2 regions of the Bradyrhizobium sp. KB893862 SZCCT0404 genome follow, and region 2 is predicted to be linked to the other one. Evidence: predicted binding sites of a transcription regulator. Region 2 holds the regulator's gene; the other holds the start of a gene.
The links. The regulator PhoB, encoded in region 2, activates phosphate uptake and scavenging genes when phosphate is short. The targets are predictions, from matches to a motif close to TGTCATNNANCTGTCAT.
Positions count from the first base shown of each region.

Region 1: JQ617_RS09190 (UDP-2,3-diacylglucosamine diphosphatase) is a predicted target of PhoB. The motif match lies at 2,623-2,639, and genes of this name have one in related genera.

Region 1 is NZ_JAFCLT010000002.1:69,957-77,333, reverse strand. It holds gene JQ617_RS09200 (hybrid sensor histidine kinase/response regulator) at 1-1,358, opposite strand, end outside; gene thiD (bifunctional hydroxymethylpyrimidine kinase/phosphomethylpyrimidine kinase) at 1,644-2,444, shown strand; gene JQ617_RS09190 (UDP-2,3-diacylglucosamine diphosphatase) at 2,663-3,475, shown strand; gene JQ617_RS09185 (glycosyltransferase family 4 protein) at 3,475-4,533, shown strand; gene JQ617_RS09180 (threonine/serine dehydratase family protein) at 4,662-5,645, shown strand; gene JQ617_RS09175 (caspase family protein) at 6,074-7,377, opposite strand, start outside.
Region 2 is NZ_JAFCLT010000015.1:53,041-60,417, forward strand. It holds gene pstS (phosphate ABC transporter substrate-binding protein PstS) at 1-622, shown strand, start outside; gene pstC (phosphate ABC transporter permease subunit PstC) at 756-1,745, shown strand; gene pstA (phosphate ABC transporter permease PstA) at 1,747-2,592, shown strand; gene pstB (phosphate ABC transporter ATP-binding protein PstB) at 2,589-3,407, shown strand; gene phoU (phosphate signaling complex protein PhoU) at 3,419-4,135, shown strand; gene phoB (phosphate regulon transcriptional regulator PhoB) at 4,158-4,865, shown strand; gene JQ617_RS36775 (GcrA family cell cycle regulator) at 4,973-5,485, opposite strand; gene JQ617_RS36780 (aspartate aminotransferase family protein) at 5,941-7,143, shown strand; gene argF (ornithine carbamoyltransferase) at 7,143-7,377, shown strand, end outside.

The DNA of each region.
Region 1 (7,377 bases), on a different contig from region 2:
TCGCCGTCGTCGGTGACCGAGATCATCGCGTAGCTGCCGGACACGACCTCCGGATGCTGGATGCGGTAATGCTCGTCGATCGCGGTGAGCTCGGTGCTGAGGGTGAGATGCCCGCCCGACGGCATCGCGTCCTGCGCGTTGAGCGCGAGGTTGAGCACGGCGGATTCGAGCTGGGCGCGGTCGGCGAAAGCCAGGATGGAGCCGGATCCGAACGCGGTCTTGATCTCGATGTTCTCGCGCAGGGTGCGCTTGAGCAGCTTGTGCATGGAGGCGAGGAGCTCGCGGCACTCGATCGCGCGGGGCTGCAGCAATTGGCGCCGGCTGAATGCGAGCAGCCGCTGCGTCAGCTCGGCGCCGCGCTCGCCCGACTGGCAGATGTCGTCGGCGAAGCGGCGCAGGTCCGGACGGGCCTTGAGCTGCTCGCTGAGGAATTCCGCGTTGCCGATGATGACGGTGAGCAGATTGTTGAAGTCGTGGGCGATGCCGCCGGAGAGCTGGCCGACCGTCTCCATCTTCTGAGCCTGCTGCAGCTGCTGCTCGGTGAGCTTGCGCGCGGTGAGGTCGTGGACGATGCCGACATAGACCAGCTCGCCGTCCTGCCACGCCTGGCCCACCGACAGATTCATCGGGAAGCTCGTTCCGTCCTTGCGCAGACCGGCGGCTTCACCGGTTGCGAAACGCCCTGCATGAGCCGTGGATGAGCGCCGCTTCTCGTCGGACATCAGCATGCCGATGTCGAGATTCATGACCTCGTCGGCGCGGTAGCCGAACAGCCGCTCGCAGGCGGGATTGAACAGGAGGATGCGGGCCTGCGCGTCGAACAGGACGACGCCGTCGACCGCGGTGTCGACCACCGCGGTGAGGCGCGTCATGCTCTCGCGCAGCGCGCGCTGGGCTTCGTTGACCTGCTGCAGCAGCTGCGCCGCGTCCCGGTTCTTGGTCTCCTCCTCCTGGAGCGCGGCCTGGACCTTCCGGAGCTCGAACGGCGAGGGGATGGCGAGGATCTTGGGCAGCAGCGGCCAGAGCGCAGCGGCGGTGAAAATCGATGCCACGGCGGTTGCCGCCTTGACGATGCCCTCGATGCCGTAGATCGGGACCCAGAGGGTGTAGATTGACAGCACATGGGTCAGGCCGCAGGCCATGATGAAGACGGCGAAGGCCCAGAACACCCATCCGAATTTGAGGTCGCGGCGCTTGGTGACGAGGATCGCGAGCGCAAACGGGATCGAGAAATAGGCGAGCGCAATACAGGCGTCCGAGACGACGTGCAGCCAGATCAGCTCAGGTTCCCACAGCAGGCAGATCCCGTGCGGCGAGAACATCGAGGAATCGAGGAGACGTTCGAAATAGGCCCACATGATTGCTTGTATCCCGAGAGGATTGCGGGCCGAGGCTGGCCCGCAACATGGAGTCGCTGGACGAATCCACCCGTCAACCTCTCATTCAACCGAATCTCTGCCAAGGCCGGGCGATGCCGAGGGAATATCTCCTGACATAGGGAATATCTCCTGGCATGTGCACGCTGGGGGGACGACGGGGATGCCCCTGGCGCCCGGCTGATTCGCCGGCCCGGCTTGCTGGCCCATCCGGGGCGCGCTAGGACAAGGCATGGCAGCCTCCCCCTCAAACGCGTGTCCCCGGCGATGACGACCCCGGTCGCGCTCACTATTGCCGGCTCGGATTCCAGCGGCGGCGCCGGCATCCAGGCCGACCTCAAGACGTTTGCCGCGCTCGGCGTCTATGGTGCCTCCGCCATCTCGGCGCTGACGGCGCAGAACACGCGCGGCGTCACCGGCATCCATGCGGTGCCCGCCGATTTCGTCACCGCGCAGATCGATGCCGTGTTCTCCGATCTCGATGTGGGCGCGGTGAAGATCGGCATGGTGGCGCAGGCCGCCAGCATCGATGCGATCGCGGCCGCGCTGTCGCGCTGGAAGCCGCAGCACATCGTGCTCGATCCCGTGATGGTGGCGACCTCAGGCGACCGTCTGCTGGCGTCCGAGGCCGTCGATGCCTTGCGCACGAGATTGATGCCGCTGGCCTCGGTGATCACGCCGAACCTACCGGAGGCCGCAGCTCTCCTCGGCGAGCCGATCGCTGTGAGCGAGGCCGCGATCGAGGCCCAGGGGCGCCGGCTGCTGGCGCTCGGCTGCCGTGCGGTGCTGATCAAGGGCGGCCACGGCGAGGGCGCCGAGAGCACCGATTATCTCGTCACCTCTGCACACAGCCTCGCGCTCCCCGCGCCCCGTATCGCCACGAAAAACACCCATGGCACCGGCTGCTCGCTGTCCTCCGCGATCGCAGCCGAACTCGCCAAGGGCATGGATCTCGAGCCTGCCGTGCGGACCGCGAAGGCCTGGATCAGCGCGGCGATCGCGTCTGCCGACCGCTTCAGCGTCGGCCATGGTCATGGGCCGGTCCATCATTTCCACACATTCTACTGACGGTGCGCGCTCGCGCGGCACCGACGTTCCCCCGTTAACCAATGGGGCCGTGCCGGTCCGTGGTTTTGCGGAGGCGGCTTGCTGTGCCATGTCGCCTGATTGTCGCATGCGACTGATATTCGCGGGGAGGGCGAGGCAAGGCGTGATTCGTATTTGAAGGTGCCTCACAGGTTCAATTGGTCATCCCCCTGTCACGGGACATTGTTACAGGCTGGCGCATGGGAAGTTACGATGTGAGTGACGAGAGCCCGGAGCGGCGCTTTCGCACGTTGTTCATCTCCGACGTTCATCTCGGAGCCCGCGGTTCTCAAGCCGATCTTCTGCTCGACTTCCTGCGCTACCATGACGCCGATACGATCTATCTCGTCGGCGACATCGTCGACGGCTGGGCGCTGAAGTCGAACTGGCACTGGCCGCAATCGCATAACGACCTCGTCCAGAAGCTTTTGCGCAAGGCGCGCAAGGGTGCCAAGGTCATCTACATTCCCGGCAATCACGACGAGTTCCTGCGCAACTATTACGGCACGCATTTCGGCGGCATCGACGTGGTCGAGAACACCGTCCACACCGGCGTGGACGGCAAGCGCTATCTCGTCATCCACGGCGACATCTTCGATCTCGTGGTGCAGAACGCGCGCTGGCTCGCCCATCTCGGCGACAAGGCCTACGACTTCGCGATCCAGATGAATCGCTTCGTCAACTTCTTCCGCCGCATGTTCAAGGTGCCCTATTGGTCGCTGTCGCAATGGGCCAAGCAGAAGGTCAAGAACGCCGTCAACTATATCGGCGCGTTCGAGCAGGCGCTCGCCGCCGAGGCGCGGCGTCACGACGCAGACGGCGTGATCTGTGGCCACATCCACTACGCCGTGATCCGCGACGAGGCCGGCATCCGCTACATGAATTGCGGTGACTGGGTCGAGAGCTGCACGGCCCTCGTCGAGCACGACGACGGCCATTTCGAGATCATCACCTGGGCGGACCAGGCGCAGAAGCCCGCGCAGGTCCCTCAGGTCGCGGCAAGGGCGGCCTGATGCGCATCCTGGTCGCGACCGACGCCTGGCACCCGCAAGTCAACGGTGTGGTTCGGACGCTGACCAAGCTCGCTGACGCCGCCAAGGGACTTAACGTTCAAGGTTCTGGCGTCGAATTCACGTTCCTGACGCCGCAATCGTTCCGCACCTTCGCGATGCCGAGCTATCGCGACGTGCGTCTGGCCATGCCGCGGCCGGCCCGGATCGCGAAGCTGATCGAGGAGGCGCGGCCCGACAGCATCCACATCGCGACCGAAGGGCCGATCGGCCTGATGGTCCGCCGCTACTGCCGCCAGCGCAAGCTGCCGTTCACGACCAGCTTCCACACCCGCTTCCCCGAATATGTCCGCGCCCGCGTCCCCGTACCGGGCTCGCTGATCTGGCGAGCGCTGCGCCGTTTTCATGCGCCGAGCCGCGCCGTGATGGCGGCGACGCCGGCGCTCGCCCGCGAACTCGGCGAGCGCGGTTTCGACAACGTCGTGCTGTGGCCGCGCGGCGTGGACACCGGCCTGTTCCATCCCCGCGCCATCGACCTCTGCCTGCCGTCGCCGGTGTTCCTGTCGGTCGGCCGCGTTGCGGTGGAGAAGAATCTCGAGGCGTTCCTCGACCTCGACCTGCCCGGCACCAAGGTCATCGTCGGTGACGGCCCGGCGCGCGCCGCGCTGGAAGAGGCCTATCCCGATGCGATCTTCCTCGGCGAGAAGCACGGCGAGGAACTGGCTGATATCTATGCGGCCGCCGACGTGTTCGTCTTCCCGAGCAAGACCGATACGTTCGGCCTGGTGCTGCTGGAAGCGCTCGCCAGCGGCCTGCCGGTCGCGGCCTTCCCGGTCAAGGGCCCCCGCGACGTGATCGGCGATGCCCCGGTCGGCGCCCTCGATCACGACCTGCGCAACGCCTGCTTCGCCGCGCTCGACATTTCCCGGCAGGACTGCGTTGAATTTGCCGCCAATTACACCTGGGAAGCCTCGGCGCGGGCTTTTGTCGACAGCATCCAGGCTGTGGGGGCCGTGCTGCCCGGCCGGAACGGCGCGGAACAGCCTCGCTTCGTCGCCTGACGGGGTAGATTCTTGTTTTGACGCGTTTTCCTGGCGCGAACCGGTATCCGCTTCGCTCGAAAATGCTCTGCGGATCCTCGCACAGAGGTGTCTTGCCCGGGCCTCACCGGCCGCGATAACATTCGACCATGACCGAACAGCTCCTCCCGGTCGGCCCTGCCGACATCGATGCCGCAGCGCGCGTGATCGCGCCCTACGCGATCCGCACCCCGCTGTTGTCCTTTCCCGTGCTCAACGAGCGCGTCGGCGCGAAGGTGTTCTTGAAGCCGGAGATGCTCCAGCGCACCGGCTCCTTCAAGTTCCGCGGCGCCTTCAACAAGGTGTTCTCGATCCCGCAGGACAAGCGTGCCGGCGGCGTCGTCGCGTTCTCCTCTGGCAACCACGCCCAGGGCGTGGCTGCGGCGGCGAAGATCCTCGACATGCAGGCAACCATCGTGATGCCGGCGGACGCCCCGCTGTCCAAGCGCGAGCGCACCAAATCCTACGGCGCCGAGGTGGTGCTGTATGACCGCGACAAGGACGACCGCGAGGCGATCTCGCGCGGCATCGCCGAGAAGCGCGGCGCGACACTGGTCAAGCCGTATGACGATCCCTTCGTGATCGCGGGGCAGGGCACCGCCGGCCGCGAGATCGCGGAGGACATGGCAACGCTCGGCCTTGCCCCCGACATCGTGGTGGCGCCGGCCTCCGGCGGCGGCCTGATCGCGGGCGTCGCGACGGCCGTGAAGGCGCGCTATCCGCAAGCCGAGATCGTGGTGGCCGAGCCCGAGGCGTTCGACGATCACGGCATCTCGCTGACCGCAGGCCATCGCGAGCCGCATCCGCCGGCAGGCCGCACCATCTGCGATGCGCTGATGGCGCTGATGCCCGGCGAGATGACGTTCGCGATCAACAGCAAGCTGCTCGCGCGCGGCGTGACGGCCTCGGACAAGGAAGTCGGCGCGGCCGTGGCGTTCGCCTATCGCGAGCTGAAGCTGGTGGTGGAGCCGGGCGGTGCGGTGGGCCTTGCCGCATTGCTGGCCGGACGTCTCGATGTCGCCGGCAAGAACGTCGTCATCGTGCTGTCGGGCGGCAATGTGGATGCCGACCTGTTCGCCGAGCTGGTGGCCTGAGCCTCCATTCGACGCCCCTCTGGGCGCGCCGATGTCTCGACAGCGTCATGGCCGGGCCTGTCCCGGCCATCCACGGCTTTTCTCACAGCACGAAGAACGTGGATGCCCGGGACAAGCCCGGGCATGACGAGCTTTTCTGTGAGCGCGGCTGAGGCAAGAAGCCAGTTGCATTCTCGTTCCCCGACATAAAGAAGGGGCAGAGCGTTTCCGCTCTGCCCCTTCTTGTATTGTCGTTTGGTAATTTTTTGAACGTGCTCCTTGCTCGGTGCAACCTCTCCCGCTTGCGGGGGAGGTCGGCGCGAAGCGCCGGGTGGGGGTCTCTCCAAGCTGGGATATTTTCAGTACGTCAACTTTCCCGTTGTGGAGGCACCCTCTCCCCAACCCTCCCCCGCAAGCGGGGGAGGGAGCGCACCGTCTTCTCCTTGCGATCAGTGCATGAAGCCGCGGTGGTTGTTGCCGCCGCCCGTGCTCGGGGCCTGGTTCATCGACTGGCGGAAGTTGTTGCCGCCGTTGCTCACCATCCTGTTGGTCGTATTGAGCTGCGGACGGTTGTTGTTCTGGTTCTGGATCTGCACCTTGTTCACCGGATTGTTGTTGAGCTTCACGATGCCGGTGTTGCCGTTGTTGACGCGGATCGGGTCGTTCTTGGTCTGAACTGGCTTCACATCGACGGTTGAGCCGCCCTTGCCGACATTCACCGGCATGCTCACGATCTTGCCGGGGTTGCCGTTGGTCGTGCCATTGGTGGTGCCGTTGGTCGTGCCGGCAGTGATGCCGCCGTTCGGCTTGGTGTTGGTCACGGGCAGGGTCACGATCTTGCCGGTGCCAGTGGTGTTGGTGCCGGTGGTCGGCGCGGGCAGGGTGACGATCTTGCCCGGGGTCTGCGTCGGCGTGCCGCTCTGCTGGTTGCTGCCCGCCGGCAGGTTGACGACCTGGCCGCCGTTGCCGAGCTTTCCGATAACGTTGCCGTCGACCGGCTTCTGCACGACCGGCAGGTTGCCGTTGATCTGGCCGCCACCATTACCCTGCTGCGTCAGCGGCATGTATTTGGGCTGGCCGAGATTGCCCATCTTGAAGATCGGGGCAATGTTCTGCGGCGCCAGGAACTTGGTCGGCTGCATCAAGGGGATCAGCTTCGGCTGGGCCGCGAGCTTCAGCGCGGAGACGCCATAGGGGCTGTTGCCAAAGCTGTCGTAGAAGGTCTGATAGCCGAGCGGCGAGTTGGCGAGCACCGCCTTGTGCCAGGCCTGCGAGAGCAGGAGGTTGTTCAGCAGCCAGCGGATGTGGTCGCACAGCGGATCGTGCGGGTACATCTGGATGAACTCCTGATAGTACTCCGGCCGGCCCTCGGACACCACGTAGTCATAGGCCTGCCGCGTCGAGCGGCTCGGCAAATTGGCGGCCATCTGCACGACGGGCGCATTCAACGGCGCGCGGTTGGCGGCAACCGCGGTGTCGCCGAAGAAGGTGAAGTCGCTCGTGAGCGAGGAGCTCTCCCACGGGATCTGCGCGCCGCTCGTGGTCTGGTTCACCTGCAGACGCACGCGCTTGAACAGCTGCTCGATCGGCACATTGGGCTCGCGGGCAACGTCCAGGAAGGCTTGCGTGTATGGGCTGTGGCCGTTGGTGCCGTCCTGCGCTTCGGCGCCCGGCGCGGTGGAATAGCCGACGATCGAGCCGTTCGGCGCGTCAACGATGGCCAGGCCACGGCCGGCGTCGTTCACGTTCGGGA
Region 2 (7,377 bases):
GTGGGACGACGCCGCGATCAAGAAGCTCAATCCGAACGTGAAGCTGCCGTCGGACGCGATCACCGTGGTCCGCCGCTCGGACGGTTCGGGTACCACCTTCAACTTCACCAACTACCTCTCCAAGGCCTCGGCCGACTGGAAGAGCAAGGTCGGTGAGGGCACCGCGGTCGAGTGGCCGGTCGGCGTCGGCGCCAAGGGCAACGAAGGCGTGTCGGGCAACATCAGCCAGACCAAGAACTCGATCGGTTACGTCGAGTACGCCTATGCCAAGCAGAACAAGCTGACCTACACCGGTCTCGTCAACAAGGCCGGCAAGCCGGTGCAGCCGACCGTCGAGGCCTTCCAGGCGGCCGCTTCCAACGCCGACTGGGCCAAGGCTCCCGGCTACTACGTCATCCTGACCGACCAGCCCGGCGAGAAGTCCTGGCCGATCACGGCTGCGACCTTCATCCTTATGCACAAGGACGCCACCGACAAGGCGGCCTCGCAGGAAGCCATCAAGTTCTTCCGCTGGGCCTTCAAGAACGGCGGCAAGGCGGCTGAGGAACTCGACTACATCCCGATGCCCGAGGGCGTCGTGACCCTGATCGAGAAGACCTGGGCTGCCGAGATCAAGAGCTAAGGCGCTCCTCCTCCCGGACAGGGTGCCGGGATGATCCAAGACCTCCGCTCCGGATCGGCATCGCGCCAGATCCGGAGCGCGCCACCAACAACAAGCATGTATAAAACGGCTACAGGGGATCGGCGTGGCTGAGATGGCTGTCGAGAGCAACGTAATTGATGCTGCCGGACCGTATGACCGCGCCAAGGCATTAAGCGCGTTCAAGCTCGGGGACCTCACCTTTTACTGGATCACGCGCCTGAGCGCGATTTCCGTGCTGCTGATTCTCGGCGGCATCATCATTTCGCTGATCGTCGGCGCCTTCCCGGCGATGAAGGAATACGGCCTCTCCTTCCTGTGGACGCAGCGCTGGGCGCCGTCCGCCGATCCGCCGGTGCTCGGCGCGCTCGGGCCGATCTACGGCACGCTCGTCACCTCCTTCATTGCGATGGCGATCGCCATTCCGGTCGGTCTCGGCATCGCGATCTTCCTCACCGAGCTCTGTCCGCAATGGGCACGCCGTCCGATCGGCATGGCGATCGAGCTGCTCGCCGGCATTCCCTCGATCATCTACGGCATGTGGGGCTTCTTCGTGCTGGGTCCGTTCCTGGCCAACACCTTCCAGCCCTTCATGATCAAGATCTTCGACGGCGTCCCCGTGCTGGGCGCGATCTTCGCAGGTCCCCCGTCCTATCTCAGCCTGTTCAACGCCGCGCTGATCCTCGCCATCATGGTGCTGCCTTTCATCACCTCGATCTCGGTCGACGTGTTCAAGACCGTGCCGCCGGTGCTGAAGGAGGCCGCTTACGGCGTCGGCTGCACCACCTGGGAAGTCGTCCGCAGCGTGGTGATCCCCTACACCCGCGTCGGCGTCATCGGCGGAGTCATGCTGGCGCTGGGCCGCGCGCTCGGCGAGACCATGGCGGTGACCTTCATCATCGGCAACTCGTTCCGCATCTCCTCGTCGATCTTCGCGCCCGGCACCACGATCTCGGCGGCGATCGCATCGGAGTTCGCCGAGAGCGACGGCCTGCACCAGTCCGGCCTGATCCTGCTCGGCCTGCTGCTGTTCGTGCTGACGTTCTTCGTGCTCGCGGCTGCACGGTTGATGCTGATGCGTCTCGAAAAGAAGGCGGGCAAGTAACATGAACCCGATTTACGCACGCCGTCGCCGCATGGACATCGTCATCCGTGTGCTCTGCCTCGGTGCCGCCGCCTTCGGCGTCACGTGGCTCGCATTGATCCTGATGACGCTGCTCTACAACGGCATTGCCGGTCTGAACCTGCAGATCTTCGTCGCCGACACGCCGCCTCCGGGCTCGACCGAAGGCGGCCTGCGCAACGCCATCGTCGGTTCGATCATCATGACCGTGCTCGGCGTCGGCATCGGCGCGCCGCTCGGCCTGTTCGCCGGCACCTATCTCGCCGAGTACGGCCGCAACGACAAGCTGACCTCGGTGATCCGCTTCATCAACGACATCCTGCTCTCGGCGCCCTCGATCATCATCGGCCTGTTCATCTACGGTGCGGTGGTGGTGCCGATGCGCGGCTTCTCGGCGATCGCCGGCAGCCTCGCGCTTGCCGTCATCGTCATCCCGGTGGTGCTGCGCACGACTGAGGACATGCTGCTGCTGGTGCCGAACGCGCTGCGCGAGGCGGCTTCCGCACTCGGCCTGCCGCGCTCGCTGGTGATCAAGCGCATCGCCTATCGTGCGGCGCGCTCCGGCCTCATCACCGGCGTGATGCTGGCCACCGCCCGCGTCGCCGGCGAGACCGCGCCGCTGCTGTTCACTGCGCTGTCGAACCAGTTCTTCAGCCTGGGCCTGAACAAGACGATGGCCAACCTGCCGGTCACCATCAACAATTTCGTCCAGAGTCCCTACGCCTATTGGAAGCAGCTGGCCTGGAGCGGCGCGCTGCTGATCACGTTGACCGTGCTTGCCCTGAACATTGGCGCGCGCCTCCTGAGCGCCGAGAGGACTGCAAAATGAGTGAAATGTCTGTTTCCGTCAGTACGCCCGTTCATCCCGGCTCGCAGCCGCTGCCGGAAGCGCCCGCCAAGGTGACGGTGCGCAACCTCAACTTCTATTACGGCGAGCACCACGCGCTGAAGAACATCAACCTGACGCTCGGCACCAACCGCGTCACGGCGTTCATCGGCCCGTCGGGCTGCGGCAAGTCCACCCTGCTGCGCATCTTCAACCGGATGTACGACCTCTATCCGGGCCAGCGCGTCACCGGTCAGCTGATGCTCGACCAGACCAACATCCTCGACCCCAAGCTTGATCTGAACCTGCTGCGCGCCCGCGTCGGCATGGTGTTCCAGAAGCCGACGCCGTTCCCGATGACGATCTACGAGAACATCGCCTTCGGCATCCGCCTCTATGAGAAGATCTCGAAGTCGGAGATGGACGACCGCGTCGAGAAGGCGCTGCGCGGCGGCGCGCTGTGGAACGAGGTCAAGGACAAGCTCAACGCCTCCGGCCTGTCGCTGTCCGGCGGCCAGCAGCAGCGCCTCTGCATCGCCCGCACCGTCGCGGTGCGGCCCGAGGTGATCCTGTTCGACGAGCCCTGCTCGGCGCTCGACCCGATCTCGACCGCCAAGGTCGAGGAGCTGATCCAGGAACTGTCCGAGAATTACACGATCGCGATCGTCACCCACAACATGCAGCAGGCGGCGCGCGTCTCCGACAAGACCGCCTTCATGTATCTCGGCGAGCTGATCGAGTTCGACGACACCAGCAAGATCTTCACGTCGCCGACCGATCGGCGCACGCAGGATTACATCACCGGCCGGTTCGGCTGAGGAGACGGGACATGGGTTCTGAACATACCGCAAAAGCCTTCGACACCGACCTCCAGGAGCTCACCCGCCTGGTCGCCGAGATGGGCGGCATCGCCGAGCGCATGATCGTCGATTCCGTCGACGCGCTGATCCGCCGCGACGTCGCGCTCGGCCAGCGCGTCGTCACCATCGACGCCGAGCTCGACGCGCTCCAGAAGAAGATCGAGGAGCGTGCCGTTCTCACCATCGCGCGCCGCCAGCCGATGGCGGTGGACCTGCGCGAGATCGTCGGCGCGATGCGCGTCGCGACCGATCTCGAGCGCATCGGCGACCTCGCCAAGAACATGGGCAAGCGCGTCGCGGCGCTGGAGACGGACTTCCATCCGCTCAAGCTGTTCCGCGGCCTGGAACACATGACCGACCTCGTGCAGCAGCAGGTCAAGTCGGTGCTGGACGCCTATGCCGCGCACGACCTGCCGGCAGCGATGGCGGTGTGGAAGGGCGACGAGGAAGTCGACGCCATCTGTACCTCGCTGTTCCGCGAGCTCCTCACCTACATGATGGAGGATCCGCGCAACATCTCGTTCTGCATCCACCTGATGTTCTGCGCCAAGAACATCGAGCGGATCGGCGACCACGCCACCAACATCGCCGAGACCGTGTTCTACATGATCGAGGGCCAGGCGATCACCGACAAGCGGCCGAAGGGCGACATGACGACCTTCGCCACGACGGTTCCGAATACCTGAAGACTTAAGGAGCGACGACACCATGGGCGCACGCATTATGGTGGTTGAAGACGAGGAAGCTCTCACCGAGCTTCTGCGCTACAACCTCGAAGGCGACGGCTATGACGTCGAGACGGTGATGCGCGGCGACGACGCCGACACCCGTCTCAAGGAACATATTCCCGATCTGATCGTGCTCGACTGGATGCTGCCGGGCCTGTCAGGCATCGAGCTGTGCCGGCGGCTGCGGACCCGCCCCGAGACCAAGCAGCTCCCGATCATCATGCTCACCGCGCGCGGCGAGGAGAGCGAGCGGGTGCGCGGGCTGGCCACCGGCGCCGACGACTACATCGTCAAGCCGTTCTCGGTGCCGGAGCTGCTGGCGCGCGTGAAGGGCCTCTTGCGGCGCGCCAGCCCCGAGCGGCTCGCCACCGTGCTCGCCTATGGCGACATCGAGCTCGATCGCGACAAGCGCCGCGTCGCGCGCTCGGGCCGGCCGATCGATCTCGGCCCGACCGAATATCGCCTGCTGGAGTTCTTCCTGGAGCATCCCGGCCGCGTGTTCTCGCGCGAGCAGCTGCTCGACAGCGTCTGGGGCCGCGACATCTACATCGACGAGCGCACCGTCGACGTCCATATCGGGCGCCTGCGCAAGCTGCTCAATCTCGGCCGCGAGCAGGACCCGATCCGCACGGTCCGCGGTGCGGGCTACGCGCTCGACGACCGCTTTGCGAAAGCCGAGCAGACCTGAGAGCGGCTTCAGGCAGGCCAAATAAAAAGCGCGCCACATGGCGCGCTTTTTTATGCCTCGATCATCGTCCCGGCCTCACGTCGGGACGGTGTCGCTTAAAACCGTGCTCAGCGCGTGCCGGGCTTGGCCGGCGCGCGCCGGCGATCCGCGGCGGGCTGATAGGCCACGCGCGAGTGCTGGGCGCAGTAGGGCAGGCCCGAGAGCGCCTTGCCGCCGCAGAAGAAGAAATCCGGGCTCGAGGGATCGCCGACCGGCCAGTGGCAGGTCGCCTCGTTCAGCTCCAGCAGCGACAGCCGCTGGCTCATCGGCACCACGTTGTCGTAGGTCACGGGCTCCGCCTCGACCTCGACCTCGAAGGCCTGCGCCAGCGCGGTGTTGCCGCGGGCGATGGGGCGGCTGACCCGCATCATATGCTGCGCGGGACGCGCCTTGCGCGGCCGCGGAGCTGCCGAGGAGGGGCTCTTGGCGCGGCCGGACAGGCCGAGCCTGTGCACTTTGCCGATCACGGCATTACGGGTCACGTTGCCGAGCTCGGCTGCGATCTGGCTGGCCGACAAACCGGCCTCCCAGAGCTTTTTCAACTGCTCGACGCGATCGTCGGACCAGGTCAAAACCGTCATTGCACCCTTTCCCTCGCCGCGCGGCTGCCGTCCTGGCGCCCTGCGGCGAATGCCTAAGCCTCGAAAAACCCGTGCCGCCAGAATCCCTTAAGGCTCGCCGGGCGTAACCAGAACGCCCGAACGTTTACGCCGGTACATGAGGACTTAGAGGATCAGAACTGCTGCACGAGATGTCGTATCTGACAAGCCAAACGCTACAATATGGCGTGACTCACGCGCAAGAGTCCGCCGACTCGCTTCCACATGTTCCGTGGCTAAAACCGCGCTAATTAGGCACCGCAAGACTACGGATTCTGCGTTTCGCGAGGCTTTCGGGCGGCATTGACACCCGTTCTACCCGGCATAAGATAGTGTCACGTGCCGCCCTTAAAAGGCGGCACGTTTCGTTTTCCGGGCCGGTCAATGGTGCGCTGCGTGAGCGCGCCCGGGCCGTCCTCAACAATCAAGTGATCGTCATGACTAACAGCGCAGCGCCGCATTTGCTCCCCGTTTTCGCCAGAGCCGACCTCGGTTTCGAGCGTGGTGAAGGCTGCTGGCTGATCGCGACCAATGGCGATCGCTATCTCGATTTCACCTCCGGCGTCGCGGTGAACGCGCTCGGTCACGCCCATCCCGCGCTGGTCAAGGCGCTGCAGGAGCAGGCGACCAAGCTCTGGCACATGTCGAACCTGTTCCAGAGCCCGGACGGCGAGAAGCTTGCCGCGCGCCTGTGCAGCGAGAGCTTCGCGGACTTCGTGTTCTTCTGCAATTCCGGCGCCGAGGCGCTGGAGGGCGTGATCAAGCTGGTCCGCCATCATCACTTCTCCAAGGGCCATCCGGAGCGCTACCGCATCATCACCTTCGAAGGCGCCTTCCACGGCCGCACGCTGGCAACGCTCGCCGCGACGGGATCGCCAAAATATCTCGAAGGTTTCGGTCCGCCGATGGACGGTTTCGACCAGCTCCCGCACGGCGACATCGAGGCCGTGAAGAAGGCGATCGGCCCGCAGACCGCCGGCATCCTGATCGAGCCGATCCAGGGCGAGGGCGGCGTGCGCTCGGCGACGCCGGCGTTCCTCAAGGCGCTGCGTCAGCTCTGCGACGAGAAGGGCCTGCTGCTCGCCTTCGACGAGGTGCAGACCGGCATGGGGCGCACCGGCGATCTGTTCGCGCATCGCCGCTACGGCGTCACGCCTGACGTGATGTCGCTCGCCAAGGCGCTCGGCGGCGGCTTCCCGATCGGCGCGGTGCTGGCCACCGCGGAGGCGGCCTCCGGCATGGGCCCCGGCTCGCACGGCTCGACCTTCGGCGGCAATCCGCTGGCGATCTCGGCCGCGAACGCCGTGCTCGACGTCATGCTCAAGCCCGGCTTCTTCGACCACGTGCAGAAGATGTCGCTGCTGCTCAAGCAGAAGCTCGCCTCCGTGATCGACCGTCATCCCGACGTCGTCAGCGAGGTGCGCGGCGAGGGCCTGCTGATCGGCATCAAGGCTGTCGTGCCCTCGGGCGATCTCGTCGCCGCGCTGCGCAACGAAAAGCTGCTCACGGTCGGTGCCGGCGACAATGTCGTGCGCTTCCTGCCGCCTCTGATCGTCACCGAAGCCGAGATCGAGGACAGCGTCGGACGGCTGGAGCGCGCCTGCACTGCGCTCACGGGCAACAAGCGGGCGACAAGCTGATGAGCAAGTCCCCGAAGCACTTTCTCGATATCAACGAGCTCCCGTTGTCGGAGCTCAAGAGCATGCTCGACGCCTCCTCGGCCATGAAGGCGAAGCAGAAGGCGCATCAGCCGGTCAGGCCGCTCGAAGGCAAGACGCTGGCGATGATCTTCGAGCGTCCCTCGACGCGCACCCGCGTCTCGTTCGACGTCGCCATGCGCCAGCTCGGCGGCGAGCCCATCATGCTCACCGGCG